DNA from 3 places in the Methyloceanibacter stevinii genome. Region 1 is predicted to be linked to each of the others. Evidence: predicted binding sites of a transcription regulator. Region 1 holds the regulator's gene; each other region holds the start of a gene.
The links. Region 1 encodes PhoB, which activates phosphate uptake and scavenging genes when phosphate is short. Its sites were predicted from a motif close to TGTCATNNANCTGTCAT; they were not measured.
Positions count from the first base shown of each region.

Region 2: a site for PhoB is predicted at 4,963-4,979, ahead of AUC70_RS14865 (DUF2794 domain-containing protein). Genes of this name have one in related genera too.
Region 3: a site for PhoB is predicted at 5,987-6,003, ahead of AUC70_RS14285 (OprO/OprP family phosphate-selective porin). Genes of this name have one in related genera too.

Region 1 is NZ_LPWE01000001.1:93,218-103,584, reverse strand. Features, by position in the region: gene ada (bifunctional DNA-binding transcriptional regulator/O6-methylguanine-DNA methyltransferase Ada) at 1-252, opposite strand, end outside; gene AUC70_RS00535 (ATP-binding protein) at 640-2,016, shown strand; gene AUC70_RS00530 (PstS family phosphate ABC transporter substrate-binding protein) at 2,180-3,223, shown strand; gene pstC (phosphate ABC transporter permease subunit PstC) at 3,349-4,821, shown strand; gene pstA (phosphate ABC transporter permease PstA) at 4,821-6,128, shown strand; gene pstB (phosphate ABC transporter ATP-binding protein PstB) at 6,245-6,991, shown strand; gene phoU (phosphate signaling complex protein PhoU) at 7,019-7,753, shown strand; gene phoB (phosphate regulon transcriptional regulator PhoB) at 7,770-8,477, shown strand; gene AUC70_RS00500 (GcrA family cell cycle regulator) at 8,573-9,085, opposite strand; gene AUC70_RS00495 (aspartate aminotransferase family protein) at 9,477-10,367, shown strand, end outside.
Region 2 is NZ_LPWE01000014.1:36,070-46,436, reverse strand. Features, by position in the region: gene AUC70_RS14895 (hypothetical protein) at 1-427, shown strand, start outside; gene AUC70_RS14890 (hypothetical protein) at 443-901, shown strand; gene AUC70_RS14885 (hypothetical protein) at 919-1,434, shown strand; gene AUC70_RS14880 (hypothetical protein) at 1,444-2,922, shown strand; gene AUC70_RS14875 (DUF4376 domain-containing protein) at 2,922-3,716, shown strand; gene AUC70_RS14870 (DNA adenine methylase) at 3,863-4,654, shown strand; gene AUC70_RS14865 (DUF2794 domain-containing protein) at 4,991-5,374, shown strand; gene AUC70_RS14860 (Bax inhibitor-1/YccA family protein) at 5,654-6,412, opposite strand; gene AUC70_RS14855 (ABC transporter permease) at 6,583-9,159, opposite strand; gene AUC70_RS14850 (ABC transporter ATP-binding protein) at 9,156-9,869, opposite strand; gene AUC70_RS14845 (arylesterase) at 9,974-10,367, shown strand, end outside.
Region 3 is NZ_LPWE01000013.1:451,756-462,122, forward strand. Features, by position in the region: gene AUC70_RS14260 (extracellular solute-binding protein) at 1-1,639, opposite strand, end outside; gene AUC70_RS14265 (invasion associated locus B family protein) at 2,040-2,741, shown strand; gene hspQ (heat shock protein HspQ) at 2,893-3,225, opposite strand; gene AUC70_RS14275 (lysophospholipid acyltransferase family protein) at 3,282-4,199, opposite strand; gene AUC70_RS14280 (FAD-dependent monooxygenase) at 4,298-5,539, opposite strand; gene AUC70_RS14285 (OprO/OprP family phosphate-selective porin) at 6,142-7,491, shown strand; partial or broken gene AUC70_RS14290 (TerC family protein) at 7,744-8,507, shown strand; gene AUC70_RS18455 (pentapeptide repeat-containing protein) at 8,761-9,681, shown strand; gene AUC70_RS14300 (alpha/beta fold hydrolase) at 9,883-10,367, shown strand, end outside.

The DNA of each region.
Region 1 (10,367 bases):
CGCGGCCGCTTCGGCGGGCTTGCAGCGCATGCAGGGGCGGTAGCCGGCGCGCTCTGCCGCCGAGCAACTCACGAAAAAGGAGACATTGGCCCGGTTCGGCTTGCGAGCCGGACAGGACGGCAGGCAGTAGATCCCCGTGGTCTTGACCGCGTAGTAGACGGCGCCGTCCAACCGGCTGTTGCGCGTCTGGACTGCTTGCCACGCGCTGTCGTCGTCGAGGTGTCGGAAGTTGGTGGCTGGGTTGGGAGACATTGTTCCGAGGGTCGGTGTGCCGGGGGCGATCTGCCACGATTGGAGGACGTGATATCGTGGGGATTGTGCCACTTGGATTGCTCGTGCGCACTCCGATCCTTGCCGGCGAACTCGACAGCATCGCCCCGGGGCAAATTTTGGGGCACACAAACGGCACGCAAGAAGTCGTGGTGGCAATCCCGTGCAGTGTGACCAATATAGAATGCGAAGGGATCGATCGCGGCGCCGTATCGCCCGTCGCGATGGCGGAGGCGTCCAACGCAGCTTTTCTTGGGGTTGGAGCGGCAGAATGTCGCGAAAAAGTGATAATTCGGGCGCACACAGGCGAATCACGATGCGGCGTAGGCCGTCAGCATCGAGACGAACGCGTGCCACCAGGAGACCGCATTGACCGATCACGCCGAACATGACGCGCGGGTGCCCCGGCAGCGCCGCGTTTGGCGTGCGCGTCAGGTCGCCAAGCGCGGTCTTCACGCCCTGACGGCGAAGCTGTGGTCGTCCTTCTGGCTGATCGTCATTGTGGCCGTGATCATGGCGAGCCTCGTGGCGCTGGGCGATCTGTCTGTCGGATTGGCCCTGGCGTCCTTCGGCGGTTTCGTCGCGGCCGTGCTGCTGCTTCCTCATCAGAACACCGACCAGGAAGAAGAAGCCGGCTTTGCCCCGGCGCCCGTCGCCGACCGCAACCGCTCGCCCATGTCGGCGGTGGTCGATGCGCTGCCGGACCCGGGCATCCTTCTGAGCCCAACGGGCCAAGTCGTCTTCTTCAACGCCCCGGCGAAGGGGGTCTTCTCATCCTTGCGCGAAGGGAGCCATATTTCCTCACTGATCCGCGCACCCGAGTTCCTCGATGCCGTCAGCGCGGCGCCGCAGACCGGCCAGGCGGTTTCGGTCGTTTACGCCGAGCGCGTGCCGGTCGGCCGCCGCATGGAAGCCACGGTGGCGCCGCTGGGACGGAAGGCTGGACCGGAAAGCGATATCCTGGTTCTCCTGCGGGACTTCACCGAGGGCGACCGCATCAATCAGATGCGGACGGACTTTATCGCCAACGCCAGCCATGAAATGCGCACGCCGCTCGCCTCGTTGCGCGGGTTTATCGAGACGCTGCAGAGCACGGCCAAGGAAGACGAGGCGGCCCGCGAACGCTTCCTGCCGATCATGGCGGAGCAGGCTGCGCGTATGACCCGGCTAATCGACGCCCTGCTGTCGTTGAGCCGGCTCGAAATGAATGCGCACGTCCCGCCGAGCGACCTGGTCGATTTGAACGACGTTTTGGGCCATGCCCGCGATACGCTGGAGCCGATCGCGGCGGACAGTCATATGACGCTGGAGGTCGAGCGTTTTGCGAAGCCGGCGATCGTGCGTGGCGATCGCGACGAACTCCTCCAGGTGCTTCAGAACCTCGTGCAGAACGCGCTGAAATACGGCCGTCCAAACGGCAGTGTGCGGATCGAAGCCAAGCACATTCCCTCGCTCAGCCAGCATGCGAGAGGACGTTTTGCGATATCGGTGATCGACGATGGGCCGGGCATCTCGGCCGAACATCTGCCCCGCCTGACGGAACGCTTCTATCGGGTCGATGTCGATTCGAGTCGCGAGAAGGGCGGGACCGGCCTGGGTCTTGCTATCGTGAAGCATATCCTCAATAGGCATCGCGGCGAATTGGCGATCGCCTCAAAGCCGAAGCAAGGCTCGACCTTCACGGTCATGCTTAACGAGTCGCAACCGGCGGGCGACCGGGCGTCGTTGTCCACAGCCTCAAAATAGAAAATCTATTATAGAACAGCAAGTTATGCTGTCATAATAGAGAATCATCAGCGTCATAAAACAATGGTCGAGGGCCTTTAGCGTGCCCATGAGCTGGCGGCGTAGGGCACGCCGGCTGAGGCGCTTGTTCGAGCGCCGTTATCCAAGCCAAGGGAGTTCTATTGTGAACAGGTTTGCTATCGCAGCGTCGACGCTCGCCGTCGCCGCTCTCTGCACGGGCGGCCCCGCGCTGGCCCGTGATCAGGTTCAGATCGCAGGTTCCTCGACCGTTCTGCCGTATGCGCAGATCGTTGCCGAGGATTTCGGTAAGACCTACTCCAAGTTTAAGGCGCCGGTCGTCGAGTCCGGTGGTTCCTCTGCTGGCCTGAAGCAGTTCTGCAAGGGCGTCGGCGAGGGCACGATCGACATCGCGAATGCTTCGCGCCCGATCAAGGACAAGGAAATCGAGGCTTGTGCCGAAGCTGGTGTGAAGAACATCATGCCGGTTCGCTTCGGTTATGACGGCATCGTCTTCGCGACCGACGCCAAGTCGGGCGCTTGGGCTCTCGAGCCGAAGGACGTCTACCTCGCTCTGGCCGAGGAGATCCCGGTCGACGGCAAGATGACGGCCAACCCGAACAAGACCTGGAAGGACGTGAACGACAAGCTTCCGGATTGGAAGATCGTCGCGTACATCCCGGGCGAGAAGCACGGCACTCGTGAAGTCTTCGAAGAGAAGGTTCTCGCGATCGGTTGTGAGGCCGTTGGCGGCATGAAGGCGCTTGAAGAAGCCGGCATGGACGAGAAGGCCGCTGAAAAGGCTTGCGTGAAGGTCCGCAAGGACGGCGGCGCGATCGACATCGATGGCGACTACACCGAGACGCTGGCCCGCATTCAGTCCAATCCGGAAGGCGTCGGCGTCTTCGGTCTGTCGTTCTACGAGAACAACACCGACAAGCTGAACGTCGCCACCATGAGCGGCATTTCGCCGTCCGTGGAGACGATCTCCTCCGGCGAGTACCCGGTTTCCCGCCCGCTGTTCTTCTACGTCAAGAAGGACCACATCGGCGTGATCCCCGGTCTGAAGGAGTATGTCGAGTTCTTCACCAGCGAGAAGATGATCGGCCCGGACGGCCCGCTGGCCGACTATGGTCTCGTCCCGCTGCCTGAGAACGAGCTCGAGGCTCTTCAGGAAGAAGTCAAGGAGGGCAAGGTCCTCAGCATGTAATGCTGACGATCTCGTCTGATTAAAGCCAAGTTGGGGGAGCGGCGCGCGAAGAGTGCCGCTCCCCCGGCCGGCCCTCGAACCGGGGCCACCAAGACTGAGAATTGCCGACCGAGGGGGGTCGCCGGGTGTCCACTTTCACGATACTTGCCATACTGATAGGCGCAGGCGTCCTCGCCTATTTCATCGGCCGCATGCGCAGCATCCAGGTCTGCGGCGGTGAGCAGCATAAGCTCCACTCGCGTCCGTCCTATAACGGCTACTACCTCGCGATCCTGACTGCCCTTCCGGCGATTATCCTGTTCGCCGGCTGGAGTATCGCGGAACGACCCGTCACCCGATACATCGCCATGCAGGAGCTCGGGCCCAAAGTGCTGCAGGGCACCGATGCCGAGCAGGCTCTCACCATGAGCGTGGTCGATACGATCGCAGAGGGCCTGCCGCAGCTCACCTCAGAAGAGTTTGAGGTGCTGCGCAAGGCCCGGTACGGTTTCGTCACCACCTCCGATGCGCGGGACGTGTTGTCCCGGCACAGCGTCGTTCTGGGATCCGATCCTGAGCGTTCGGTGTTGGCCGCCGCCGATGAGCTGGCATCGGCGCGCGCGACCAGCCGGCTCATCATGCCAATCGCCTGTTTCGCTCTCGCGGCGCTTGGCTTTGCCTGGGGCTACTCGCGCATCCGTCCGGAATTGCGCGCCCGCAACATCACCGAGGCAGTGATGCGCTCAGGGCTATTCCTGGCATCGACCGTCGCGGTGCTCACGACCGTCGGCATCGTCCTGTCGGTGCTGTTCGAAACCATCCACTTCTTCCAGTTCGTCTCGCCGTTCGACTTCTTGTTCGGAACGGTCTGGGATCCGCGTTTCGCGACAGTCGGCAAGGCCGAAGGTCAGTTCGGCCTCCTCCCGCTTCTGTGGGGTACGCTGTTCATCTCGGCGGTCGCGCTCTTGGTCGCCGTGCCGGTCGGCCTCTTCGCCGCGATCTACATGTCCGAATATGCCGGATCCAAGGTGCGCGCCTTCGCCAAGCCCGTTCTTGAGATCCTCGCCGGCATCCCGACGATCGTGTACGGCTTTTTCGCTCTGTCGGTCTTCGGTCCGCTGCTTCGCGACCTTGGTTTCAACATCGGACTCGAAGTCTCCGCCTCCAGCGTGCTGACCGCCGGCATCGTCATGGGCGTCATGATCATTCCGTTCGTGTCGTCGCTTTCCGACGACATCATCACGCCGGTGCCGCAGTCGCTGCGCGAAGGCTCCTACGGCCTCGGCGCGACCCAGTCGGAGACGATCAAGAAGGTCATCTTGCCGGCGGCGCTCCCGGGTATTGTCGGCGCCGTGCTGCTCGCGGCCTCCCGCGCCATCGGCGAGACCATGATCGTGGTGTTGGCTGCCGGTATCGCCGCAAATCTCACGCTCAACCCGCTCGAGCCGGTCACGACGATCACCGTGAAGATCGTCAGCCAGCTCACCGGCGACCTTGAGTTCAACAGCCCGCAGACCCTCGTGGCGTTCGCCTTGGGCCTCACGCTGTTCATCATCACCTTGGCGCTCAACGTCTACGCCCTCTACATCGTGCGCAAATATCGGGAGCAGTACGAATAATGACCGACCAGACCGCCTCCCTCGCGTCCTTTACGGGCGACGAAGCTCGGAAGAAGCTGCGCAAGCGGCATCGGGCAGAGCGCCGCTTCCGGATGTACGGGGTTGCCGCGATCCTTTTCGCGCTTGCCTTCCTCGTCTTCCTGTTTACGTCGATCTTCAGCCAAGGCTGGTCCGCGTTCCTGCAGACCTCCATCAAGCTTCCGGTCGAGTTCAGCCAGGACGTGATCAATCCCTCTGGCAATCCCGATGCTGAAGAGGAAATCTTCCGCGCCAACTACGTGAAGCTCGCGCGCACGGCGCTCTATAAAGAGCTTGGTGTCGATCCCGAGGTTCGCAAGGAGCGCCGCGCCGCCAATGAGCTCTTGTCCCGCGGCGTCGACGTCCAACTCCGCGACATGGTCCTGCGCGATCCGTCGATTGTCGGCAAGACCGAGGATGTCTGGCTCCTTGCAAGCGACAATGCCGACGCTCTGCTGAAGGGCTCTATTGACCGCGAGACGCCGAGCGATCGCCGTGCGGTGAGCGATCAGCAGGTCGCCTGGATCGACCAGCTGGTCGACAACGGCGATATGAAGAAGCGCTTCAACACGGGCCTCTTCCTAAACGGCGCCTCGAGCAGCCCAGAGACCGCCGGTCTCGGTGTGGCGCTCATCGGCTCCTTCTTCATGATGCTTACGGTGGTCTTGCTGGCCGTACCCTTGGGCGTGTGCGCGGCGCTCTATCTCGAGGAGTATGCTCCCAAGGCAAGATCGCCGGACACGATCGAGGTGAACATCAACAACCTCGCGGCGGTGCCGTCCATCGTGTTCGGACTCCTTGGCCTCGCGGTCTTCATCAACTTCTTCGGACTGCCACGGTCGGCGTCCCTCGTCGGCGGTCTCGTGCTGACACTCATGACGCTCCCGACCATCATCATCACGACGCGAGCCGCCATCCGCGCGGTGCCGCCGTCGATCCGCGAGGCGGCTCTCGGCGTCGGAGCGTCCAAGATGCAGTTGATCGGACACCACGTCCTGCCGTTGTCCTTGCCGGGCATTCTGACCGGGACAATTATCGGTCTCGTGCAAGCGCTGGGTGAAACCGCCCCGCTCCTGATGATCGGCATGGTCGCCTTCGTGGTGGAATATCCGACGACTCCGCTCGAGCCCGCCACAGGCCTGCCGGTGCAGATCTATATGTGGGCATCGTCGGCGGAACGTGGTTTCGTGGAACGCACCGCCGGTGCGACCATGGTATTGCTGGCCTTCCTGATCGTGATGAACAGTTTGGCTGTGTATTTACGCAACAGGTTCGAACGCAAATGGTAAAGGGGACCGAAGCTATGGAGGCGAAGGTGGAAGACAGGCCTGCTACGACGGTCGAGCAGCCCGCCGAGCCGAAGGAGACGGGCGACGCCGCTTCTTCCGCACTTGGCGAGCTGAAGATGAAGGCGACGGACGTCAACCTGTGGTATGGCGACAAGCAGGCGCTGTTCGACGTCAACCTCGAGATCTTCAGTCAGTCGGTGACGGCCCTGATCGGTCCCTCCGGTTGCGGCAAATCCACGTTCCTGCGCTGCCTCAACCGCATGAACGATGTGATCGATATCTGTAAGGTAAAGGGTGATATTCGCCTCGACGGCGAAGACATCTATGCCCCCGAGGTCGATCCGGTGCAGCTTCGCGCCCGCGTCGGCATGGTGTTCCAGAAGCCGAACCCGTTCCCCAAGTCCATCTACGAGAACGTGGCCTACGCGCCGCGTTTGCACGGCCTTTGTGCCACCAAGGCTCAAATGGATGAGGTCGTCGAGACCAGCCTCATCAAGGCGGGCCTTTGGGAAGAAGTGAAGGATCGGCTCGATGCGCCGGGTACCGGCCTTTCGGGCGGTCAGCAGCAGCGTCTCTGCATCGCCCGGGCCATCTCGGTGAACCCGGAAGTCCTTTTGATGGACGAGCCTTGCTCTGCGCTCGATCCCATTGCGACGGCGACCATCGAAACACTCATGGATGAGCTCAAAGAGAATCTCTGCATCGCGATCGTGACCCACTCGATGCAGCAGGCCGCACGTGTGTCCCAGCGTACGGCGTTCTTCCATCTCGGCAAGCTCGTCGAGGTGAATGACACGTCGACGATCTTCACCAACCCGTCCGATCAGCGTACCCAAGACTACGTCACTGGTCGCTTCGGTTGATATCGGCGCTCAGGAGTCCCGCCCCCCATGGAACAACAGAACGAACATACAGTCCGGTCCTACGAGGAGGAACTATCGCTCCTCAACAACAAGATCGCCAAGATGGGCGGCCTTGCGGAGAAGGTTCTCGGACAATCCTTTGAGGCTCTGGATCGCCGCGATCCGGACCTTGCCGCCAACACGATCGGCGAGGACGAGGAGATCGATCAGCTTCAGCGCGAGATCGAAGAGCAGGCGGTCATCATGATCGCCCGGCGGCAGCCGATGGCCTACGATCTCCGCCAGATCATGGCAGCCTTGCGGATTTCAACGGATCTCGAGCGGATTGGCGACCTTGGCAAGAACATCGCCAAGCGCGCCGTCGCGGTCGTGACGGAGCAGCAGCCGAAGCAGTTGATGCTGGGCCTGAAGCACATGGGCGAGCTGTCGCTCAGCCAGCTCAAGGACGTGCTTGATGCTTTCATCGAGCGCGATGCCGAACGGGCGCTGAACGTCTGGTACAAGGACGAAGAGATCGACTCGATGTACAACTCGCTGTTCCGCGAGCTCCTCACCTACATGATGGAAGATCCGCGGAATATCGGCCTATGCACGCATCTGCTTTTCGGTGCGAAGAACATCGAACGGGTCGGCGACCATGCGACCAATATCGCCGAGACGGTATACTATCTCGTGCATGGCCGGCCGATCACGGATCAGCGTCCGAAAGGCGATACGACCAGTTCGACGGCCTATACGTCGTTGAGAAGCTCGTCCTTCTAACTGGGGGATGTCCGTGATGAACGCGGGAGCAAAGGTACTGGTTGTCGAGGATGAAGAGCCGCTGGCTCTTCTCCTTCGGTACAATCTGGAGGCCGAAGGCTTTGCCGTCGATGTGGTGCATCGCGGCGACGAGGCCGAAGTCGCAATTGCGGAAAATTCGCCGGACTTGATCGTGCTCGATTGGATGCTGCCGGGCCTGTCTGGGCTCGAGCTGTGCCGGCGGTTGCGTACGGGCAAGGAGTCGCGGACGATACCGATCATCCTGTTGACGGCGCGGAGCGAAGAGAACGACCGCATTCGGGGTTTGACGACGGGCGCGGACGACTACGTGGTGAAGCCCTTCTCCCTGCCCGAGCTGATGGCACGGGTGCGGGCAATTCTCCGCCGCACCAACCCGGAGCGCATCGCCTCCGTGCTGACGGTGGGAGATATCGAGCTCGATCGCGACTCCCATCGTGTCACGCGCAACGGCCGCCAGGTTCACCTCGGGCCGACGGAGTTCCGGCTCTTGGAGTTTCTGATGCAGAGCCCCGGCCGCGTCTTCAGCCGTGCACAGCTCCTCGATGGGGTCTGGGGGCGGAACGTCTATGTCGACGAACGCACGGTGGATGTGCATATCGGCCGTTTGCGCAAGGCCATGATGCGCGGCAGCGAACGCGACCCGGTTCGCACCGTGCGCGGCGCCGGCTACGCGTTTTCCGACAAGCTGGAAGAGACGGCCTAGGTCCGCTCGGGAAGTCAGCCAACCAAGAAAAAAGGCGCCGGTTCCCCGGCGCCTTCAATCGTATCTCAGACAGAGATTGCTCTCGGAAGAGTGATTCAGCCAGTGGCTGAGCGCTTCTCCCGCCGCCGCGCTTGAACCGGCTGAAACGCCATGCGGGCATGATGCTCGCAATAGGGCGAGGTGCCGGTCTTCTTGCGTCCACAAAAGTGAAACCCTTCTTCGGTCGGGTCGCCGATCGGCCATTTGCACATCGACTCCTTCAACGTGAGGATGGTGGCGCGCTCATGCAGCGGGATCACCAGTTCCTCGACGGGAGCCGGCGCCGGAGCCGCCTCGTATTCTTCTTCATAGGTCGGCTTCAGCGCGACGTTGCCGCGCGTGCCGAAAGTGATGGACGGCGCTCTGTTTTGCCGTGGCGCCTGGGTGCGTCTCGGCCGGGGAACGCTGGACCGGGAACTGGTCGCGCGTCCCGACAGTCCGAGCCGATGCACCTTGCCGATAACCGCGTTACGGGTCACTCCGCCTAAGCGTCCCGCAATCTGGCTCGCGCTCAGTCCTTCGGACCAAAGCTTCTTCAGCAGTTCAACTCTTTCGTCAGTCCAAGCCATAATTTCGGCCTCCTCAGTTTGGACTCAGATTCCACCCGTCGTTAGCGACGGCATTTTTTTTCGCAATACTCGGATTTACTGCTGAGAAATGATCGCTCGGGAGTCCACCATGCCTACGACATCTGGTAGCCGAACGATTATTACCCTACTAAGGCCGGTAGGAACCGACAAGCGTCCGCCACGCTTGTGTGCCTCGTTTTCCACCGGAACCATTGGATTCTGCCATCACTCCGCGCTGAGCACAAACCCGAGGCTGAATAGAAGCGTGGAGAACCGTTGGATAAGCGGGTCATAAGGACAGATTGACTCAAGTGTGGTGCAGACCTAACACTCTGACAAAGCTTGCTGCCGCCCGTTGGCGGCACTTTTGTTTCAAGAACACGGAAGTTTCATGTCGGCTCTCCTTCCGACCTATGCCCGCAGCGGATTGATCTTCGCGCGGGGCGAAGGTGCCTTTCTCTTTGACGAGAGCGGTGAGCGCTATCTCGACTTCTCGAGCGGGATCGCGGTGACCGCGCTCGGGCACGCGCACCCGCACCTGGTGGCCGCGCTGAACGAGCAGGCGCAGAAGGTCTGGCATGTCTCGAACCTGTACGGCATTCCCGGTCAGGAGAGGCTCGGCCAACGGCTTTGCGATGCAACTTTTGCCGACCGCGTGTTCTTCGCGAACTCCGGCGCCGAGGCCGTGGAGGCCTCGATCAAATGCGCCCGGCGCTATCATTTCGCCAACGGCGCGCCGGAACGCTACCGGTTGATCACCATCGAGGGCGCCTTTCATGGCCGGACGCTCGCGACCATCGCCGCCGGCGGCCAGGCCAAGCATTTGGAAGGCTTCGGGCCGCCCGTGGACGGGTTCGATCAGGTGGCGGGCTTCGACATCGACGTCATTGAGGACGCGATTTCGGAGGAGACCGCCGGCGTGCTTCTGGAGCCCATCATGGGCGAGGGCGGCATGCGCGACGTGCCGTATCGCTTCCTGCAGGACTTGCGCGCGCTGTGCGACGAGAAGGGGCTGCTGCTGATCCTCGACGAGGTGCAGTCGGGCGTCGGCCGCACCGGCCGCTTCTATGCGCATGAATGGGCGGAGATCACGCCGGACATCATGGCCTCCGCGAAAGGGCTCGGCGGCGGCTTCCCGGTCGGCGCCTGCCTCACCACGGAGGCTGTGGGCCAGGCCATGGTTCCCGGCACGCATGGGTCCACGTTCGGCGGCAATCCGCTGGCCATGGCCGTCGGCAACGCCGTGCTCGACGTCGTCCTGGAGCCGGGCTTTCTCGAACAT
Region 2 (10,367 bases), on a different contig from region 1:
GTTTGCCTATCGCGGCCCCGGTGGCGGCGACCGGTACGACATCGCCTACAGCGTGCCAGGGAGCCTCCTGAGCGGCGAACTCATCGGTGAAGGGTTCCTCTTCACGACCGACGTGGAGTTCGACGCGGGCCTGCTCCTGTCGAAGGCAAGAGTGCGCGTTGCGCCGCAGAACGAGGCCGTCTTTTCCATCCGCAAGGTGGCAGACCCGGCCACAGCGTTCGATGCGAGCGGCGAACTGATCCTGGCGGAATCTGTGGAGGTGGGAACTGTCACGTTCGCGGCCGACGCCAAGATCGGCGTCTTCGCGGCGCCTGCCGCCTTCGCGTTGGAGGCCGGGCAGGAGCTGCACATCCTGGCGCCCGATCCGGCCGACCCGAAAGCGTTCGGGGCCAACATCACCGTCACAGGCTTTAGAAACAGCATATAGCAACGGAGCCCGTCAATGGCCTTCACCTACCGCCTCTACAACCACACGCCGAAGCTGCTGGCGAACCAGGAGGTCGACCTGGATGGCCTCTACGTCATGTTGCTGGCAGCGACCGCACCGGCCTTTGATGCGGCCCATACGACGCTCGACGAAGCGGCCGGCGTCGACGCGGCCCATGAGGTCCACGGCAACGGCTGGACGGAAGGGGGCGAGCTGATAACCGGCGCGGCGGTGACAGTCGACACGACCGACGACGCGAAGTTCGCTGGTGACGAGATTTCGAAAATTGCCGTGGGCGGTAATATCGGTCCGGCGTCCGCCTTCGTCGTCTACTACGACGCGGGCGGCGGGGTCCTTGTGCCCTTCCTCCATTGCGACTTCGGCGGCGCGCAGGAAGCAGGCGAAAGCACGGCGTTCAAGGTCCGCTGGCACATCAACGGAATCCTTCGCTTCAACTATTCGCCGCCGGCATAGGGAGCGGACCCGGAGCCATGGACAGTTTCGGCGCCATCGCGGAATTTGCTCTCGGCGAACTCTCTGAAGAGGGAGTGGCGGCCCTAGTCCCGCTCGCCTCGTTGGAGATTATCGCTCCTGCGCCGCAAGTGAGTGCTGGCGTGCTCATCCAGCAGCCGGCGCCGTTGGACATCGCCGTCGCCGCCCCCGCCCCGGAACTTCTAACGGGCGTCGACATCCGCATGGCAGCGCCGATAGCCATTGAGGTCATCGGCCCGACGCCGGAGATTGGCACTGTCGGCGCCCTGATCGACATGGGCATTGAACAAACGCGAGAGGCGGAGCCGGCGCTGGCAGAGGCGGAGATCACCGGGCGCGGCGAGGCAAACACGTTCACACGGCCGGCGGGGCTCAATCTGATTGTGCCGCCCCCTAGCGTCGTGACCGGTGTCGCAATCTCGCAACCCTACCCGTTGGTGGTCGAGCTGACTGCGTTCACGCCGGAGGTCGGCGCGCGCCGCCAGCCGTCCCGCGTGCAGGCATTGGCGAGCTAGGAGAAACGCATGCGCTACTTCAACAATGTGCGGGTGTTCACCGCGACGGTCGGGCAAGGGTCCATCACGACCGGCGCCGCTTATGACGATAATTTTCTGACGCCTGTCGAGGCCGGCGCCGTCACGGGGGACACGCCCATCTATCGCGTCGATGACGGCGCGGACATGGAAATTGGGTGGGGCACGTACAACGCCACGACCGGCCTTCTCACCCGCAACGTCATCGTCTCGAAGATTAGCGGCTCCGTGGGCACGGACAAGATCGCGTTGTCCGGCACGGCCGTGGTCCGGTTTGTCGGCGACGCGGGGTCGGTATCGCGCGAGCTGAAGCCGTTGGCCGCGAACTACGCGGCGACCTTCAAGGATCGCGGCAAGGTGTTCGTTGCGTCGGACGCCCTCACGCTGTCGCTGCCGGCGGCGGCCACTGTCGGCAACGACTGGTTCTGCCATGTTGTAGCGGCGGGCGGCGCCGTAACGATCGACCCGAACGGCGCCGAGCTGATCGACGGCGGCGCGACCATGGTCGTGGCGAACGGCCTTGACGGCATTGTTCGCTGCACGGGGACTGCCTTCGTCTTCGAGGGGCTTTCGAGGGCGCTTCAAAGCCCGACGGCACTGGCGACGATCAAGGACGGTCTCGGGTTCTCCGTGCGCGTTGCCGCGACGGGCGACATCGACTTAGACGCGCCGGGCGCTGCCATCGATGACGTGGCGATGGTGGCCGGTGAGACGGTCCTTGCCTGGCTGCAGGACGCGCCGGCCGAGGTGGGCATTTATGTCTGGAATGGCGCCGGTGTGCCGATGACCCGTGCCCCGGCCTATGGGACATTCGATGCCCATTGTGGGGCCTTCGTCACGGTGCAGGAAGGCCAGTTGAATGCTGGGCTGATCTATCAAGGCATGTCGGCGAAAGGCGGCACGCTGGACGCCGATCCCATCGAATTCCTGGACCTCTACACGGCGCAAACGCCGGCGGGCGAGATCGTCGAAAACTACGATGCGGTCGCGCGCCCTGGGTTCATCTTCCTGGACGGCTCGACGATCACGAATGGCGCTGTCGACAACCCGCGCTGTGCGGCGCGGAACCCTTGGATGGTCTCTGGCAGCGATCTGATCCTGACTGACCGGCGCGGCATGTTCGACCGCGTGTGGGACAACGGCGCTGGTGTCGACCCCGACGCCGCCGGCCGCTCGGCGCGTGCCGGTGACGGCCAAATCGGCGACTACCCCGGCACGGGACAGATCGACGGTGCGCCGAATATCGAGGGTACTGTCGTTGCGGCAGGTTCTGGTATCCCGTTTCAAGGGCCTACTGGAGCATTTGGTGTTAGCGGAGCTGTGGGTTCGAGTGCCTCAACGAGCGGCGGCACCAGGGTAAATGCGTTCTTTCTCGACGCATCCGTAGGCGAGACAACGAAGTACCTGTCCGCGAACTCGGAAGTGCGGTCGGTCAACCACTATGTCTCCAAGCAAATGAGGCTCGGCTAATGGAAATCTGGACCTACAACCCGAAGACCGGGGAGCTGCTGCCCGGCAATCCGCGCGAGGCGCAAGTTGTTTGGACCCGGCGCCATTTACCAGACGCCGATCCCAGCCGTTATGGCGTGCCGGCGAATGCAACGACGATGGCGCCCCCCGACGAAGTGGACGGGCACGCGCGCTGCTTCATCGAGGGCGGTTGGGTGCAGGTCGAGGATCACCAGCCGCGCGACCCCGAAACGGGCGTGCGCCTGCCGTTGACCGTCTACCTGACGGCGGATCGCCTCGACGAAGAGGACAACCTGGTCGCACCCATGGGGTCGTCGATCACGCACAACGAATTGGGGCCATTGCCCGATGACGTGACGAAGGACGAACCCGGCCCATACGACACGTGGGACCCGGAAGCCGGCGAGTGGGCGGAGGACGCCGAAAAGCGGGCGGCAGTGCTCCGGCCCAAGATCGACGCCGAGCGCGACCGTCGCCTGAACGAGGGCTTCGCTGATCCGGTCACGGGGAAGTCCTGGGCCTGCGACGACAAGAGCATCGCCAAGTGGAACGCCATTGGGTCGAACGCGGGTATTTCGATTGCCATGGGGGTGTCGCCGCTGCCGACCTTCGAGGGCATTGCCATGGACAACGCCAAGGTGGGGCTGACGGCCGCAGAAGCCTTCGCGCTGTTCGCACAGCGCGTCATGCCTTGGGCCTCGGAGGTCATCATTGCCGCTCGGGACCTGAAGGACATGGACCCGATTCCGGACGACTTCGACGAGGATTGGCGCTGGCCCAGCGTGCCGGCGTAGGGGAGACGGGGCCGGGCAAGCCCGGCAGCGGGGGCATCCGCCAAGATAACACCCCGCCAAGCGCAGCATGACACAACGCTTCCCGCCACCGCCTTTCGGCGGCGGGACGATGCTGACTCGGGCGCGCGCGAGGGAAAGCCTGAGTGATGCGTAACGTTAAGCCGGCGACGCCGGCAGCGCCCTATACGGGCGGCAAAAGGAACCTGGCAGGGCGCCTCGTGGCCATGATCGAGCGGACGCCACACGAGACCTATGTGGAGCCCTTCGTGGGTATGGGGGGCATCTTCTTTCGGCGTAGCCAGGCGGCGAAGTGCGAGGTCATCAACGACGCCAATGGCGAGGTCGCGAACCTGTTCCGCATCCTCCAGCGGCACTACGTGCCGTTCATGGACATGCTGCGCTACCAGCTCACCAGCCGGCGCGAGTTCGAACGGCTGTCGCGCACGGACCCGACGACGCTGACCGACCTGCAGCGGGCGGCGCGTTTTCTCTACCTGCAGCGCACGGCCTATGGCGGGAAGGTCGACAAGCAGAATTTCGGAGTCTCCGTCGGCCGGCCGGGCACGTTCGACGTGACCAAGTTGGGTCCGGTCCTGGAAGAGCTGCACGAGCGCCTGTCGGGCGTGATTATCGAGTGTCTGGGCTGGGCCGAGGTGCTCGATCGCTACGACCGCAAGGGGACGCTGTTCTATCTCGACCCGCCCTATTGGGGCACGGAGCATATCTACGGGAGGGGGCTATTCGAGCGGGCCGAATTCGAGGCCCTCAGCGACCGTTTGAAGGCCCTTCGAGGACGCTTCATCCTGTCGATAAACGACGTGCCGGAGATCCGCGACGCCTTCTCGTGGGCCCGGAAAACGCCCGTGACGGTCAACTATTCAATCCAGGGGGGAGGGGGCCACCCGGCCGGCGAGTTGATCATCACCGGCCGGGGCTAGGTTGCCTTTTGAACGTGCTACAGGTTCAAGTGTCCCGGACTCCGAAATCAAGCGTCCGGCTACAGTAGTGCCACTGAAAACAACGGCCCGGCCCCCGCGAAAGACCCCGGGGGGCTGGGGGGCTGATATTCCGAGATCCCTCGACTAGGACCGGGCCATAAGGCAACTCTCGATATCCTAAGGATTTCTGGGGCGTGCCGTTGACTGAAACGGGGCGGAACTGTGATTTCTGTTACGTTTTGTTACAAGCACTGCGGCTGCTCCTGTGGCGCGGGAGTCGCTTGATATTCACCTGCCGCACGGTCATCATGACGGTTCCGTCACAGGAGGCGCGTGTTGAGCGAAACGGAGCCGATAGTCTTGCCGCTGGCACGTGTGGCCGGCGGCGAATCATACGGAGCAGAGGTGGCGGCGCGGCGCGAAGGTATTGCCTTCGATCGTGCGGAACTCAGCCAAATTCTCAGTGTCTATGGAAGAATGGTGGCGAGCGGCGAGTGGCGCGACTACGCCATCGACATGCTCAGGGAGAAAGCCGTTTTCTCGATCTTCCGGCGCTCCTCGGAAATGCCGCTCTACCGTATCGAAAAGACCCCCAAACTGGCACGCCGCCAGGGTGCCTATAGCGTGGTGGCGGCCACCGGGCTGATCCTCAAGCGCGGCCACGATCTGAGCCGCGTTTTGCGGGCTCTGGACAAGGGTTTGCGGGTGGTGAAGGCCTGACGGTCCAGCCGCCTAATCTCTATCAGCGGACAGTAGAGAAGCCCCGGAGACGGGGGGGACTCGGGGCTTCTCCGGTTCCGTACGGGGGGAACCTCGCGACGGGGAGGGATGCCCGGCGCGAATTCAGAATCTGGCGACGATTGGCGGTTTTTCAAGACTTCGGCCGTCTGTGGCGGCGCAATCGTGCAACCCCTGATTTTGCAACGAAAAAAGCCCCGGCGGTGTCGCCGGGGCTTCGTTTCTCTGCATTTGTGCAGCCTGAAATAGGGCCGCTGAGATCTAGTTGCGGCTCGACCCGAAGAGCTGCAGCAGCATCAAGAACAGGTTGATGAAGTCCAGATAGAGCCGAAGGGCGCCCATCACAGCCTTCTTGCCGGCGACGGTCCCGTCATCCTGGACGCTGTACATCTCCTTGATCTGCTGCGTGTCGTAGGCGGTGAGGCCGGCAAACACCAGCACACCGATCACGGACACTGCGAATTGCAGCGCCGTCGAACCGATAAACAGGTTCACGAGCGAGGCGATGATGATGCCGATCAGGCCCATGAAGAGGAATGAGCCCCAGCCGGAAATGTCCTTCTTCGTGGTGTAGCCCCACATGGACAGCGCGCCGAAGGCGGCGGCCGTGATGAAGAACACCCGAGCGATGCTCTCGCCCGCATAGACGAGGAAGATCGACGAGATCGAAGCGCCCATGAGCGCTGCGAAGAGCCAGAACAGCATTTGAGCCGTGCCGACACTTAGGGTCTGGATCTTGAACGATAGGAAGAACACCATCGCCAGCGGCGCGAAGATCACGACCCACTTGAAGGCGCTGGCAAACATGAGGTTGCCGAACGAGGTGAGCCCCGTGATGGAGCCGTCCGCGCCCGTCACCACCGACATCGCGTAGACCGCATAAGCGACCACGCCGGTGATTGCCACGCCGGAGGCCATGTAGTTGTAGACGCGGAGCATGTAGGCGCGCAGCCCCTGGTCGATCACGCCCGCATCGGCGCGTCCGACCGTCTGCTCATAACGTCTGTCGAGTTCCGCCATGAAATTGGGTCCTTTGTTCCGTTGTTTCGTTGGTCGTACTTCGTCGCGGCCAACGCCGCATTTGCGTGAAATATGGGGGTTTCAGGCTATTTCCGCAAGATGATGGGATCGTGACCCGGCAATCGGAAACTTCTATCGGTTTCCCGCCGGTTTCCGATCGCGTCGCCGTTCTACTCCGCCCGCAGATAAGGCGCCGCCTTGACCGAAAGTACGCGCCAGGTCGTGATCGCCCCCACCGACAAGACCAAGGCAAGCGCGAGCCCGATGGTTCCAAGGGCTGCCCACGGATCGAAGACGAAGGTGATGTCGAATGCGAAGGTGCACAGCGCCCAGGCCGTCACCGTGGCGATAATCACGGCGAGAACGGCGGTCGCCAATCCGAGCAGGCCGAACTCGATGAGTTCGGCGCCCAGAATCTGCCGGCGCGTGGCGCCGAGCGTCTTGTACAGCACGGCGAGATAGGTCCGGCGCTGCTGGCCGGCGGATACGGCGCCCGCGAGCACTGCGGCGCCGATCAGCAAGGTGAAGCCCGCCGTTGCGCTGATCGCGGCCATGAGCTTAGCCAGCATCGACTTCGCCGCGTCGACGATGTCGCCGATCTTGATGGCCGTCACGAGCGGGAAGCGATCGGCCAAGCCCTGGATGATCTTTGCTTCTGTTTCCGGTGCCGAGCCCTTCGGCAATTCGAGCGTGGTGACCAGCCGGTGCGGCGCGCCTTGCAGCGTGTTCGGCGAGAACACCATGACGAAATTGATGGCGAGCGATTCCCAGTCGATCTTGCGCATGGAGGCGATCTTGGCTTCCACGTTGCGGCCTAGAATGTTGACGGTGACCATGTCTCCGAGTTCGAGCCCGAGGCCGCGCGCGAGCTCGCCGTCGAAGGACACGAGCGGCGGTCCGTCATAGTCCTTGGGCCACCACTCGCCTTCCTCGATCTCGGATGCACCGGGCACGCTGTCCGTGTAGGTCAGGCCGCGGTCGCCGGAGATGACCCAGCGTGTATCGGGCGAGACCTCGGCTTCGTGGACAGGCACGCCTTTGAGCTCGACGATGCGCCCGCGCAGCATGGGCGCGTTGTCCATCTTGGCGTCGGGCTGGATGGTCTTGGCCGTTTTTTCGAACGCCGCGAGATCGTCCGGCTCCACATCGAGGAAGTAATAGGCGGGGGCGTCGACCTCGACATGACTTTCGATCTCGGTGAGCAGCGAACCATGGATCAAGGCCACGGCGATCAGGAGCCCGAGTCCGAGGCCCAGCGAAACGGCGATGGCGCGGGCGAGCGACCCCGGCGCACCGATGCTGGCCCAGGCCAGCGCAACCGACGGGTGCTTCGTGCGGCGGTGCTTGGCCGCATAGCGTTGCACCAGAATTCCGAAGCCGAGCAGCAGTCCGAACGCCACGAGGATGCCAAGGGAGATCGCCGCCGTGACGAGGCGTTCTTCGCTCGAGGCGATCGCCAGCACGAACAGCGCGAGCCCGGCCGCGGCCGAGCCGATCGCGAACGGCGTCGCGGAGCGTGTCCGCTCGTCCGTGAGTCCGGACCGCATGAGCCTTGCCGGCGAAATAAGACTGGCACGGCCCAGGGGCCACAGCACGAACAGGACCATGGTCAGGAGGCCCGCGAGCGCGGCGACGATGAGCGGAATCGGATGAGGCTCGACCGCAAGCGGCAGCGGCAGGGCGTCTTCGTAGAGCGTCGCGATCGCAACCGGCGCGAACGCGCCGAGCGCCAGGCCGATGACGATCCCGAGCCCTGCCAGCATCACCGCTTGAATCAGATAAACCTTGAGCACGAGGCCGCTTGTGGCCCCGAGACATTTGAACGTGGCGATGACGTCGCGTTTCTTCGCCATGTAGCTCTGGATCGCGTTGCCGACGCCAATGCCGCCGAGGAGCAGGGCGGTCAGTCCGACGAAATTGATGAACTGGGTGAAGCGTTTGGCGTCGCGCCGGAGTGACGGTGCCGGGTCCGTCCAGTCGCGGATGGCAAAGCCGCTTTGCGGAAACGCCGCTTCCATGGCCTTGCGCACCGTATCCAGGTTCTTGCGGTCCGTGCCCGCGTCGTTCGGCAGCTTTACGCGATAGGTCCAGCGAATGAGACTGCCGGGTTGCACGAGCCCGGTCTCGTCCAGCGTGTCGCGCGACATCAGAACCTTGGGGCCGTAGGACAGGCGGTCGGCGAGCCGGTCGGGCTGCTGGCCGAGCGTGCCGGCGATTTTCGTCGTGGCCTCGCCGATCTTCAGCGTGTCGCCGATCTTCAGTCCGAGACGTTCCAGCAGGATCGGCTCCACCAGCACGGTGCCCGGTTCCCGCCAGGCGGGGCCGAGAGCTTCCGGCTCGATCACGCTCACCTCTCCATAGAGCGGGTAGGCGCCGTCGACGGCCTTCACCTCGATCAGCGCGCTCTTGGCGTCCAGGCCGCGCGCCATGGCGCGGAAGCTCGCCGATTGGGAAATCTGTCCGAGGTCGTGGAGCGCGGCTGACTCTTCCGCCGTTGCCTGGCGATGGACGACCTCGAAAGACAGATCGCCACCGATCAGCAGGCGCCCCTGATTGGCGAGCGCCTTGTCGAAGGAGGCAGCCAGCGATCCGATCGCCGCGACGGCCGCGACGCCGAGCGCAATGCACAGGACGAATACGGCGAGACCGCCCGCGCCTGCGCGCAATTCACGCAAAGCGATCGTCAACGCCAGTGACCGGTTGCCGGAGGACGACGGCATGTCGGCGAGTGTTGCTTGCGCCGTCACGATACGCTTGCGCTCACGGACGCGCCGTCGTCCACGATCCGTCCATCGGCCACGCTCACGATGCGGTCGCAGCGCGTGGCGAGCTCGCGGTCGTGGGTGATGAGCAGCAGCGTGGCGCCCGTCCGCTCTTTCAGCGTGAAGAGCAGATCCATCGAGGCGCCGGTCGCAAGGTCCAGATTGCCGGTGGGTTCGTCGGCGAGGATGAGGGTCGGCCGCGTGGACAGCGCCCGCGCGATGGCAACCCGCTGCTGCTCGCCGCCGGATAGTTGACCCGGGAAATGCGTTGTCCGATGGGAGAGCCCGACTTCTTCGAGCGCCTCGCGGGCGGCATCCATCGCATCGTCCTTACCGAGGAACTCCATGGGGAGCGCAACATTCTCGATCGCGGTCATCGTGGGCACGAGATGGAAGGACTGAAACACGATCCCGATCTTATTGGCGCGCAGGCGGGCCAATCCATCTTCGTCGAGCGTGCCGAGGTCCGTGCCGGCCACGGTCACGCGTCCGGATGTGGCTCGTTCGAGGCCGGCCGTGACCATCAGGAGCGTGGACTTGCCCGAGCCGCTCGGGCCGATGACCGCCACAGCCTCGCCCAACGAGACATCTAGATCGATGCCGCGCAGGATCGCCACGGCGCCCGCGCGCGATGGAAGCGTGACATGAACGTCTTCAAGCTCTATCGCGTGGGGCTGTCTCAGGGTCTGGTCCATGGTCGGAAAGGGTCTCGGGGTGTCATTGCGTCTGAGAGAATGCGGGCGCGATAATGCGAGCCCGTACCGTAGCGGCATAGAGTAGGGCCAAACAGGTCGAAATGATGAAACGCGCAAAAGTTCGTTTTCGCCCTCTCGCTGCGTTCCTCGCGGCGGGGTGGATCGGCATGGTTTGCCTTGCCGCCAACGTGCAGGCGGATCAAGACGAGACCGTGATCGTGGCTTTCGGAGACAGCCTGACGTCGGGCTACGGCCTTCCGAACGATCAAGCGTTCCCATCGCAACTCGAAACAGCGTTGCGAAAGCGCAGCCACAATGTTCGCGTGGTGAATGCTGGCGTGTCCGGTGACACGACACAGGCGCTGCGGCGGCTCGACTGGGCTCTGGACGACGATACGGACGCCGTCATTGTCGAGCTGGGCGGCAACGATGCCCTCCAGGGGCTACCACCCGATGCCACCAAGGCGGCGCTGGCGGAGATCCTAGAGAAGCTTCAGG
Region 3 (10,367 bases), on a different contig from region 1:
GCAGCTTAGTCCAGCGGGCGACCCATTGATCCGGTAGATAGAACAATGGCACCACATAGTCACCGGACAAGAGAACCCGGTCCAAGGCCCTTACCGCCGACACGAAGTCCTCGCGTGTCTTGGCTTCGAGCATAGCGGCGATCATTGCATCCACCGCCTCGTTCTCGACCCCGGCCAAATTGAACGAGCCTTCCGTCTTGGCCGCCTTGCTGCCCCAACGGAACGACTGTTCGTTGCCGGGCGACAGCGAGGCCCCCCAATAGTTCGGGATCATATCGAATTCGAAGGTCTGCTTGCGGCGCTCATACTGCGCCGAGTCGACCTGGCGGATGCGAACATCGATACCGATTCTTTTGAGCGCATCCGCATAGGTGAGGAGCAGGCGTTCTTGTGAGCGGGTGCGCGCCAGGATCTCGAAGGTGAACGGCTCGCCCGTCTCGGCGTTCACGAGCGTACCGTTCCGCAACACGTAGCCCGCCTCGCTCAACAGCTTCAGCGCGGCAATGCGGCCTTCTCGGTTCTGGCCGGCCCCTTCGCTCGCCGTGAACGAAAACGTCCCGTCCATGATCTCCGGCTTCACGGCATCGGGGAAGGGAGCCAGGAGCGCGCGCTCGGTCTCGTCCGCCGGGCGCCCGTGCGACGACAGCTCCGAACGGGCGAAATAGCTTTGCGAGTAGGCGAAGAGGTCGTGATAGAGCGTCCGGTCGATCCAGGTGTAGTCGAACATACGGATCAACGCCTGCCGCACGCGCGGATCGGAGAAGATCGGGCGGCGCGTGTTGAAGACGAGGGCCGACATGCCTGCCGGCGTCTCGATCGGCAGGGCTTCGGTTACGACCTTGCCCTGCCGCAAGGCGGGGAAGTCATACCCTTGCGCCCAAAGGTTGGGCGAGAGTTCGTCCCGAAGGTCGACGAGCCCGGACTTGAATGCCTCGAACATCGAACTGGCGTCCCGGAAATAATCGACGCGGATCTCATCGAAATTGTAGCGGCCGCGATTGACCGGCAGGTCGCGCCCCCAATAGTCGGGATCGCGCTTGAAGGTGAGGCTCTTGCCCGGATCGACGGCCTCCACGACGTAGGGGCCGCTGCCGAGCGGCGGCTCGAGCGTGGTCTGCTCGAAGCTCTCTGGCGTCAGGGCATGGCTCGGGAGTATGGGCATCAGCCCCATGATCAGCGGCATTTCCCGGTCCCCGGAGTCGTCGAAAGTGAAGCGGACGGAGCGCTCGCCCGTCTTTTCGACCTTCGCGACTTTCTTGTAGTAGGAGCGGTGGTTGGGACGCCCGTGGTCGCGGAGGAGCGCATGGGAGAAGATGACGTCATCCACGGTGATCGGGGTGCCGTCCGAGAACTTGGCCGCAGGGTTAAGCGTGAACTCGACCCAAGACCGGTCCGGTGGCGTTTCGATGGTTTCGGCGATCAGGCCGTAAAGCGTGAAGGGCTCGTCATAGGCCCGGGCGGTCAGGGTCTCGTAGACGTACTCGCGCACGCCGTCGCCCGAAACACCCTTCACAATGAACGGATTGAGGTTGTCATAACTGCCTTGTTTGCCGAAACGGGCCCGGCCGCCCTTGGGCGCGTTGGGGTTGGCGTAGGAAAAGTTTGAGAAATCGGCACGCTCGAGCGGCTCGCCATGCATGGCGATTCCGCCTTTGGGGTCCGCCAGGGCTCCTGCAGGGCAGAGCAGGAGTCCCGCGGACAGGAGCAAAATAGGGGCTTTCAACGATGACCTTGGATGGCTATAGATGCCAGCGCGTTACGCTATCGAGCTAAAGGTAACATTCCTAACTAACAAATCTTACGTCGTACCGAATCCTTCCCCAAACTAGATCACCGGAAGGCTGAGACTACGGCAAGCCCGAGACAGCGGTTATAAAGCCACGCCCGCGCCGCATTTCGGGTATTGACCCTAGTTAGGGAGAATGGGCACCGGTAGGGCCGGCGGATCATTGCCAGTCCAAATATAGAGAGAGGAAAGGTCGTTTAATGATCTGGTCCAAGGATCGCTGGAATAGTATTGGCCGCACTGCGCGCGTCATGTGCTGGGCGCAAGTCTTCTGGTGCTCGGCATCACTTCCGCCAGCGTGCTCGCGATGGCCCAGCAACCCAATTCCTCCGCCGCACCGAAGCGCGCCCCGGCTGGCGGTGCAGCAGCGCCGGCGGCGGCCGGGCAACCCTCTTGGGTCAAGCTGTGCGTGAAGAACGAGCAAACCGGCAACAAACAGATCTGTCTGATCCAGCACGAGACCTTCGATCCCAACATGGGCATCGTGATGGTCTACGCGGCCATCCGTACCGTGGAAGGCGATCCCGCGAAGCAGTTCATCGTCCGCATGCCGACCGTGTATTCGTTGGTGATGCCGACTGGCGCACAGGTTGTCGTCGACAAAGAGCAGCCGACCCCGATGCCGTTCTCGGTCTGCTTCCCGGCGAGCTGCCAAGCAGACATGGAACTCACGGACGATCTCCTGGCCAAGATGCGGGCAGGGCAGCAGATGGTCGTCGCGGCGATGAACGTGCAGAAGAAGACCATGGCTTTCCCGGTGCCGCTGACCGGCTTTTCCTCGGCGTTCGATGGCCCGCCCACGGACACCGCAGCCTACGAGCAGCAGCGCCGCCAGACGATCGAGATGTATCGGAAGCGTCAGCAGGAACTCGCCGCCAAGGCCCGCCAGGGCCAAGCCGGTGGCGCCCAGCAGCCTGGTGCAGCTCCGCAGCCCGGCGCAGCGCCGCAGCAATAAGATCAGCGGGCGCTCGAGCCCGCGCAACAGAATTTGTTGGGCCGCGTAGGATCACCTGCGCGGCCTTTTCTGTGGCAGTTGAGCACCTTAGGCGCTTCGAGCGTCTAATGACGTGAGGAGATGGGCCAACGGAAAACCGCCGTGGACCGGCTCAATGCTCCTGGACGAAGCGGAAGCGGAACACGCCGTCCCTCAGGTCCTCGAAGAATTCCGGGATCTGCGGGTGCCGCAATGGCTCGTCGGATTCGTCCGGCAGCAGGTTCTGCTCCGAGACATAGGCCACGTATTCGGTGTCGGCGTTCTCGGCGAGCAGATGGTAGTAGGGCTGGTCCTTTGCCGGCCGAACATCCTGCGGAATGGACGCATACCACTCTTCCGTATTGGAGAAGGTCGGGTCCACGTCGAACACGACTCCGCGGAAGGGATAGACCCGATGGCGGACCACTTGACCGATCTGGAATCGTGCGTTTCGAACCGTGGACATCATCCTACAGATAAGATCGCGGGCACGGCACAGTGTCAACGCGGGACCACAAGACCTTAGGACCAGCGGCGATTTGACCACATGAACTGTTCCGGGTTCTCGCGAATCCACACTTCGAAGTAGCGCTGGATCGCGGCCGTGATGGCGCGAATGTCCTCGGCCTGATTCTTGGTGCGGGGGATCCTGAGTTCGTTGACATTGACGTCGAAAACCGAGCGGTTCCCGATCCGGATGCAACGGCCGATCCAGATGCGGGCGCCCACGCGGCGCGCGATCATGGCGGCAATCGGCATGCTCTTGGCGAGATGGCCGAAGAACGGGACTTCGATGCCGTTGCGGTCGTACAGATCCGAGATGAACCCGAGCCGGCCGCCCTGGCGGACATAGTCCATGATCAGCCTGGCCGTCTTCTGGGTTTCGTCGTCGCCGGCGGTCCGGCCGCGGCCGAAAAGTCCGCCCGGATAAAGGGCTTGGCGCTGCTCGCGCAGATAACGGTCGACATACGGGTTCTTCACGGACCGATAGACGCCGGCCGGCCGGACGCCGGCGAGGGTCACGGGCCACATGCCGATTTCCCAGTTGCCCATGTGCATGGTCACGATCAGGGCCGGGCCCATCTTGTCCTTGTAGCGCCCGATCCAGTGCCCGTTGGTGACGTGGAGCCGGCTGGGGTCCTTGATGATGCGGTCGATGTTCATCGTTTCCACCATCACCCGGCCGAGATTGTCCCAGGCGGCAACGGCGATGCGCTCGCGCTCTTCGGGCGACTTCTCGGGAAAGGCGCGCTCCAGATTGGCCAAGGCACGCTTGTGGCGGCGGTTGCGCTTGCCCAGGACCCGCCAGAATAAGGCGGAGATATCGCAGGCGGTATCGAGCGGCACGAGGCGGACGAGGCCGATCAAGAAACGGAGGCCCGCGTACTCAAGCCGATATTTGAGGTCGGTTGTGAAGGAGGTGTCGAGTGAGTTGGCCAAGTGTCAGCCTTCAGTCTTTCGATTGATGCGAGAAGCGCCGGGATGGTTTCGGGGCGGCGTCGAGAAGCGCAACGTCTTGAAGACTCTGCGAACCGACGTCAAGCAGGCAGACTGTCGACGGGGCGCATGAGACGGGGCAGATCGGCGGGCGGTGCCAGTCCGGCCTGCATCACCATCCGCTTCAGGGGGGCGAAGGCGTTGAGCCCGGTCAGAACCGCGCTGCGCGCCAGTTGCACGGGCAGGAGTTTGGTCAGCAGGGAGCGCCCCAAGAGATCGACCCCGACAGTACGCGACAACACATCGAGCTGGCGGCCTTGGCGTATTGGGTGAGGACCGGGCCCCGCCAGGATCGCGGTCATGGCGCAAGGCATCGGCGACACAATCTGCCAGGGCCGCCGCATCCCGAGGCCGAGATTGAGCCCCTGAGCGCCGATCGGCGCCATGATATGAGCAGCTTCTCCCACGAGCGCGGTACGGTTCGCCGCCATTTGCTTGGCGGTGAGCCCCGCGACGGGAAAGCTGGCGCGCGGCCCGACGTCCGAGATGACGCCGAGTGTCTCGTCGAAGCGTTCTTGCAGGCGGCCTGCGAAGCTTGCCTCATCGAGAGCCATCAACTCTTCGGCTTCCTTCCTGCTGGTCACCCAAACGAGGCTCGACGTGTGTTGATCGGGTGTCGGCACGCTCGTCACCGAGCCGCCCTCCCTATGGAGCTCGGTCGCGACCCCCCGATGGGGCAGGCTGTGGCGAAAGCCGGAGGCGATGGCCGCCTGCTCATAGCGCACGTCCCGCGTCTCGATCTGCGCCGCCTCACGGCAGATCGAACGGCGTCCGTCGGCCCCCGCGATGAGACGGCACGAGAGCTGCTCTCCGGACTGGAACGTCAGCGTGGCCCCATCGGGGCCGAGGTCTATCGTTTCGACGGGCTCGGGCGCGAGACGGGGCAGGACAGCGCGCGCGCGCTCGTAGAGGACCGTGTTCAAGGCGGCGTTCGCAATGTTGAAGCCGAAGCTGTCGAGGCCCAGTTCCCGGGCTTCGAAGGCGATATCGGGCGAACGAAGCAAGCTCCGGGAGGCATCGACGATCCGGATGGCCGTGAGCGGCGCGGCATCCGGCGCCAATCGCTCCCACACGCCGAGACGTCTCAGGAAGTCGACCGAACTCGTCAGCAAGGCCGCCGTGCGGGTCTCGGGTCTGGCCGGGGCAGTCGCCGGGGGCGGCGGGCCGGCAAGGGCCACTGTCGCGCCCACGTGGTGGAGCGCTAGGGCGGTCGCGATGCCTGCGGGGCCGGCTCCGACCACGACTACATCGAACATCGGCGTATCCGGCGTCTGCGCACTCATCGTCAATCCTTCCTGTTTCCTGATAACGCAGCGGGGGCCGGAACGCACGGATCAACATCACAGTGTCGCCGATGCCAGAGCACCTCTGGCGCCCTCCCGGAGGGAGGTCACGGCGCCGGAATCGCGAAGTTGCGATTCCACATCCTGAAGAGCCACCTAAGTCCTTGTCCACGGACAAGATTTTCCCGATCTGGCATCGGCGGGCCCATTTCCCCGGCGCCGAAGGGCTATTGCACCGCAACAGGGCAGAAAGATCACTGACATCGTGGACTTGACGAGGCCTGCGACCGGCCGCCGCGGCACATCGCCCGGAACATAAAAACACAATCTAAAACAGCGTGTTAAGGCGCTCCCGTTCAGAGGGTCGGAAGCTGCTATTCTGTGGCCCGAGAGACCCCCGTGGCCAATGTGCAACAGCCCTGAGTGAAATCCTGGATGTCGCCGGAGTGTCACACACCCGTCATGGCTCGGGAAATAGAACGTTAACCGAGGTTCGCAGGACGCGGGCTTGCTGAATTGCTGGGTTCAAGAGGGACGAAGACACCTCAGCCTAGTGACGAGGCCAGATCGAAAATTTAACTCTATCAGAGTGGAGAGGGGTCATGATCGGGGGACTTAAGAAAGTCGGTCTTACGTTGTTTGCGAGCGCCAGCGCGTTTGCAATTCTTGCTTCGGCAGCGCCGGTTGCCAAAGCGCAGTACATCACCCGGGCGGAGTTCGAGGAATACAAGAAGTCTCAGCCCGTCGTGAAGTGGAAGGGCGCACCGCAGATTTCCAGCGCGGACGGCAAGTTCAGCTTCAAGGTTCGCGGCCGTTTGCAGGTCGATTACAACTCCATCGACCAGGATGAGCCAATCACCGGTGATCCGGACATCAACGATTGGGAAGCGCGCCGCGCGCGTCTCGGCGTTGAAGGCAAGATCTGGTACGACTGGAAGTACAAGTTCGAAATCGACTTCGCCGGTAACGAGGTCGACATCAAGGATGCCTACATCGCCTACGCTGGCTTCAGCGACTGGAACAACCTCCAGATCCTGTTCGGTCAGTTCAAGATCGCCAACTCGCTCGAAGGTATGACCAGCTCGCGCTACATCACCTTCATGGAGCGGGCCTTCTTCATCGAGGCCTTCGAGGCTGAGCCTCGCGCTCTCGGTGTTGGCCTCCATGCCGGTAGCGACGACGACTTCGGTTGGTCGTTCCAGACGAGCTACAACGGTCCGAACATCGGCGACGACGGTGTTTGGGACGACGGCCCGTCGATCTGGGCTGTCCGCGGTACGGTTGCGCCCGTCAATACCGACGATGCGATCGTCCACTTGGGCGCCAGCTACCGGAGCCGCAACAACGGCACCGAGGAAGGCGTTTCGGCTCTCTACAACTACGAAGCCCGTCCGGGTCTCCATCTCGCGGACAAGTTCGTCGAGACTGAGCCGCTCGGCGAATCCGACCAGTACTGGGGTCTTGAAGGTGCCGCCGTGTATCGTCGCTTCTCGGTACAGGGTGAATATGCCGAGCTGTCGACCGACGTGCCGCAGTACTACAAGAGCATGTCGCCCCGCAGCATCAACCCCGACTACAACGGTTGGTACGTCTTCGGCAGCATGTTCCTGACCGACGATATGCGGAACTACGAAGCCGACAAGGGCGAGTTCGGCCGCGTCAAGCCCAACAACCCGTTCGACATCAAGAACGGTGGCTGGGGCGCCTGGGAAATCGCAGGCCGCTGGCAGCAGGTTGACGTGGGTGCCGATGCTTCGGCTCTCCTCGCTGCCGGTCATGACTGCGACAAGTGCGGTGACGAAGAAGGCTGGACCATCGCTCTGAACTGGTACCCGACCGCTTATACGCGGCTGATGTTCAACGTCATCGGCACCGACATCGGTGGCGAGTTCGACGAGAACGACGGTGCCGATATCAGCGGCTTCGGACTGCGCGGTCAGATCGACTGGTAGGTCGAGACCACCTGAACGCGAAGATATCCCCTTTCGCCAAACTGCCGCCGCCCCTGTCCCGGGCGGCGGCCTTTTACTCGGGGAAAGGCTGATAGAGCCAGGCCCGCCGGTTTGACCGGCGGGCCTTTTTCGTTCGGCCGTGTTCAAGGCAGTCCCAAGGCCCGGCGCCCGAAACGGGCGATAGACCGACTACGGTAATCTGAGTTATTCAGGAGACCGGGGTGCAACGGACTCGACGCAAGCCAGACCTTCATGACGCTTGTCGAATTTCTCACTGATCCGCATGTCTGGGCGAGCTTCTTGGCCTTGAGTGCGATGGAGATCGTGCTCGGCATCGACAATGTCGTGTTCATCTCGGTGATGGTGCAGCGGCTCCCGCCGGAGCAACAGCTCACCGCACGCCGTATCGGCTGATGCTGGCGCTGGTGTTCCGCGTCATCATGCTCGGCTTCCTCACCTGGTTCATTCACATGACCACGCCGATCTTCACGTTGGGGGAGTACGACTTTTCATGGCGTGATCTCATCCTTCTCGCAGGCGGGTTGTTCCTCCTGGTGAAGGGTACCCGCGAGATACATGAAGGGATCGAGGGGAGCGGCGACGAGAACGGATCGGGACCCATCGCGGCCTCGATGACCGCGGCGGTCGTGCAGATCGCCGTGATCGATCTCGTCTTCTCGGTGGATTCGATCATCACGGCCGTGGGCATGGCGGACCATATCGAGGTGATGGTCGCGGCCGTGGTCGTGGCCATCGCCGTCATGTATGTCGCCTCGGGACCGGTGGCCGCTTTCATCGAGCGCCATCCGACGACCAAGATGCTGGCCTTGTCCTTCCTGCTGCTCATCGGCGCCGCACTCGTGGCCGATGCCTTCCACTTCCACATTCCGCGCGGCTACATCTACTTCGCGATGGCGTTTTCCGCAGGCGTCGAGTTCATCAACGTGCTGGCGAGCAAGAAGCGGCGGACGATCGGGGGCGAGAACGACTCGCCGAAGCCGCCGCCGGAGGCCTGACGCGTGGCGTCGTTTGAGGCGCGGCGTTGCCGCAAAGCCACGCCGTTGCGGTGGCGGGCGAGGGCGATCGGCAGTACAATCGGCCTCAGCCCGGTGGGTATTGTGGACAAGCAGAGCGCTGCTAGGAAACTGTTACATCCGCCCGGTACGCCATTCGGACACGCATATTGGTTGCACTGCGCATTTTTTAGTCGCACCGCACAAAATATCGCGTTGAGCCGATTGCCTTTCCCGTAGTACGCAGAGTCGCGAAATGACAATTCCGGAGCACATAGAGATTCTGCGTCGCGGCCCCCGCGTTTGGAACGCGTGGCGTGCCGAGAACCCGTCGATCGTGCCCGACCTCGAGGGCATCGCCTTGAGCATCGGCGACCGCCAGTTGGGCCCGATGAACGGCGGCCCGATCAATCTGTCGAGGGCGCTACTGGCCGACGCGACACTCTATTTCGCCACCCTGACCGGGGCGGATCTGCGCGGCACGGACCTGACGAATGCGGACCTGCGCGGGGCGCGGCTCGAGGGCGTCGACCTGACCGGCGCGGACTTGGCAGGGGCGAATCTCGATGGGGCGAATTTGTCCGGCGCCGTTCTCAAAGCCGCCAATCTCAGCGGGGCCAGCCTTGCCGACGTCCGCGATTTGACGACTGATCAGATCGGCGAGGCCGAGGGAAACCTCGGCACAGTTCTTCCCCAGGAACTGCAGCGTCCGGCACTGTGGAGCGTCGGCCAAGGCATCCTCCACATCGAGACGGCGCGCGACGCGGTGGAGGAGGAGGCGTACGAGGCCCCCGCTGCCGAGGCGCCTGCCGAGCCGGCGCGCATGTCGTTCCGCGCGGTAGCGGAACCGGAAGAGGCGTACCAGCCGGAAGAGACCCCTGAACCGGAACCGGCCGCTTACGTCGAGCCCGAACCGGAGCCGGAGTCAGAGCCCGTTCAAGCGTCGCCCGTCGAGACGCCGGTGTTCTCACCGGCGCCTGCGCTGCCCAAGGTGGAAGTCTCTCGGCCCCAGCCTGCGCCGGAGCGTTTCGAGCCGCAACGAGTTGTGATGCGGTCGAACGGCCACGACACGCAGCGTGATGAGCAGGGTGACAACGAGAACAAGCACGTCTCATGGCTCGTGGGTGGTCCTCGCCGCGCCGGCAGACCTGCGCGCAACTGGCGCGATCGCGCCTAGCGACGCCCGCCGCGTGGCACCTTTCCATTTCATCTCATTGGTTTTCGCGGCGCTCGTCCCGCTCTGGTTTGCGTCAATGCCCGCGCACGCCGAAGAGCCCGTTGTTGAGGCAGAGCCTGCCTTCGCGCGCGCCTGTCCGGCTACGCATATCCCTTCGACGTCCAGACTCTGGCGCTGAAGAACCAGCGCCAAGACCTTGAAATGGCGTACATGTACCTGCCGGCGAAAGGGGATGCGCCGACCGTGGTCTTGCTCCACGGCAAGAACTTCAACGGGGCCTACTGGGGCCGGACGGCCGAGTTTCTCGCGGCCCGCGGCTACGGCGTGCTGATGCCCGATCAGATCGGCTTCGGGAAATCCTCCAAGCCGACAGCCTATCAATTCAGCTTCAATCAGCTTGCCGCGAACACCGCTGCTCTGATGGACGATCTCGGAATTGAGAAGGCCGTCATTGTCGGCCATTCCATGGGCGGCATGCTCGCCGCGCGTTTCGCACTCGCTTATCCCGAGCGGACGGAACGCCTCGTGCTCGTCAATCCGATCGGGCTCGAGGACTATCTCGACTACACGACCTATCCGGACATCGTCGCCGCTTTCGAGCGCGAGAAGGGCCTGACCGGTGCCGATATCGTCGCGTACCAGCGCAAGAACTATTACGACGGCGCCTGGAGCGATGCGTACGACGC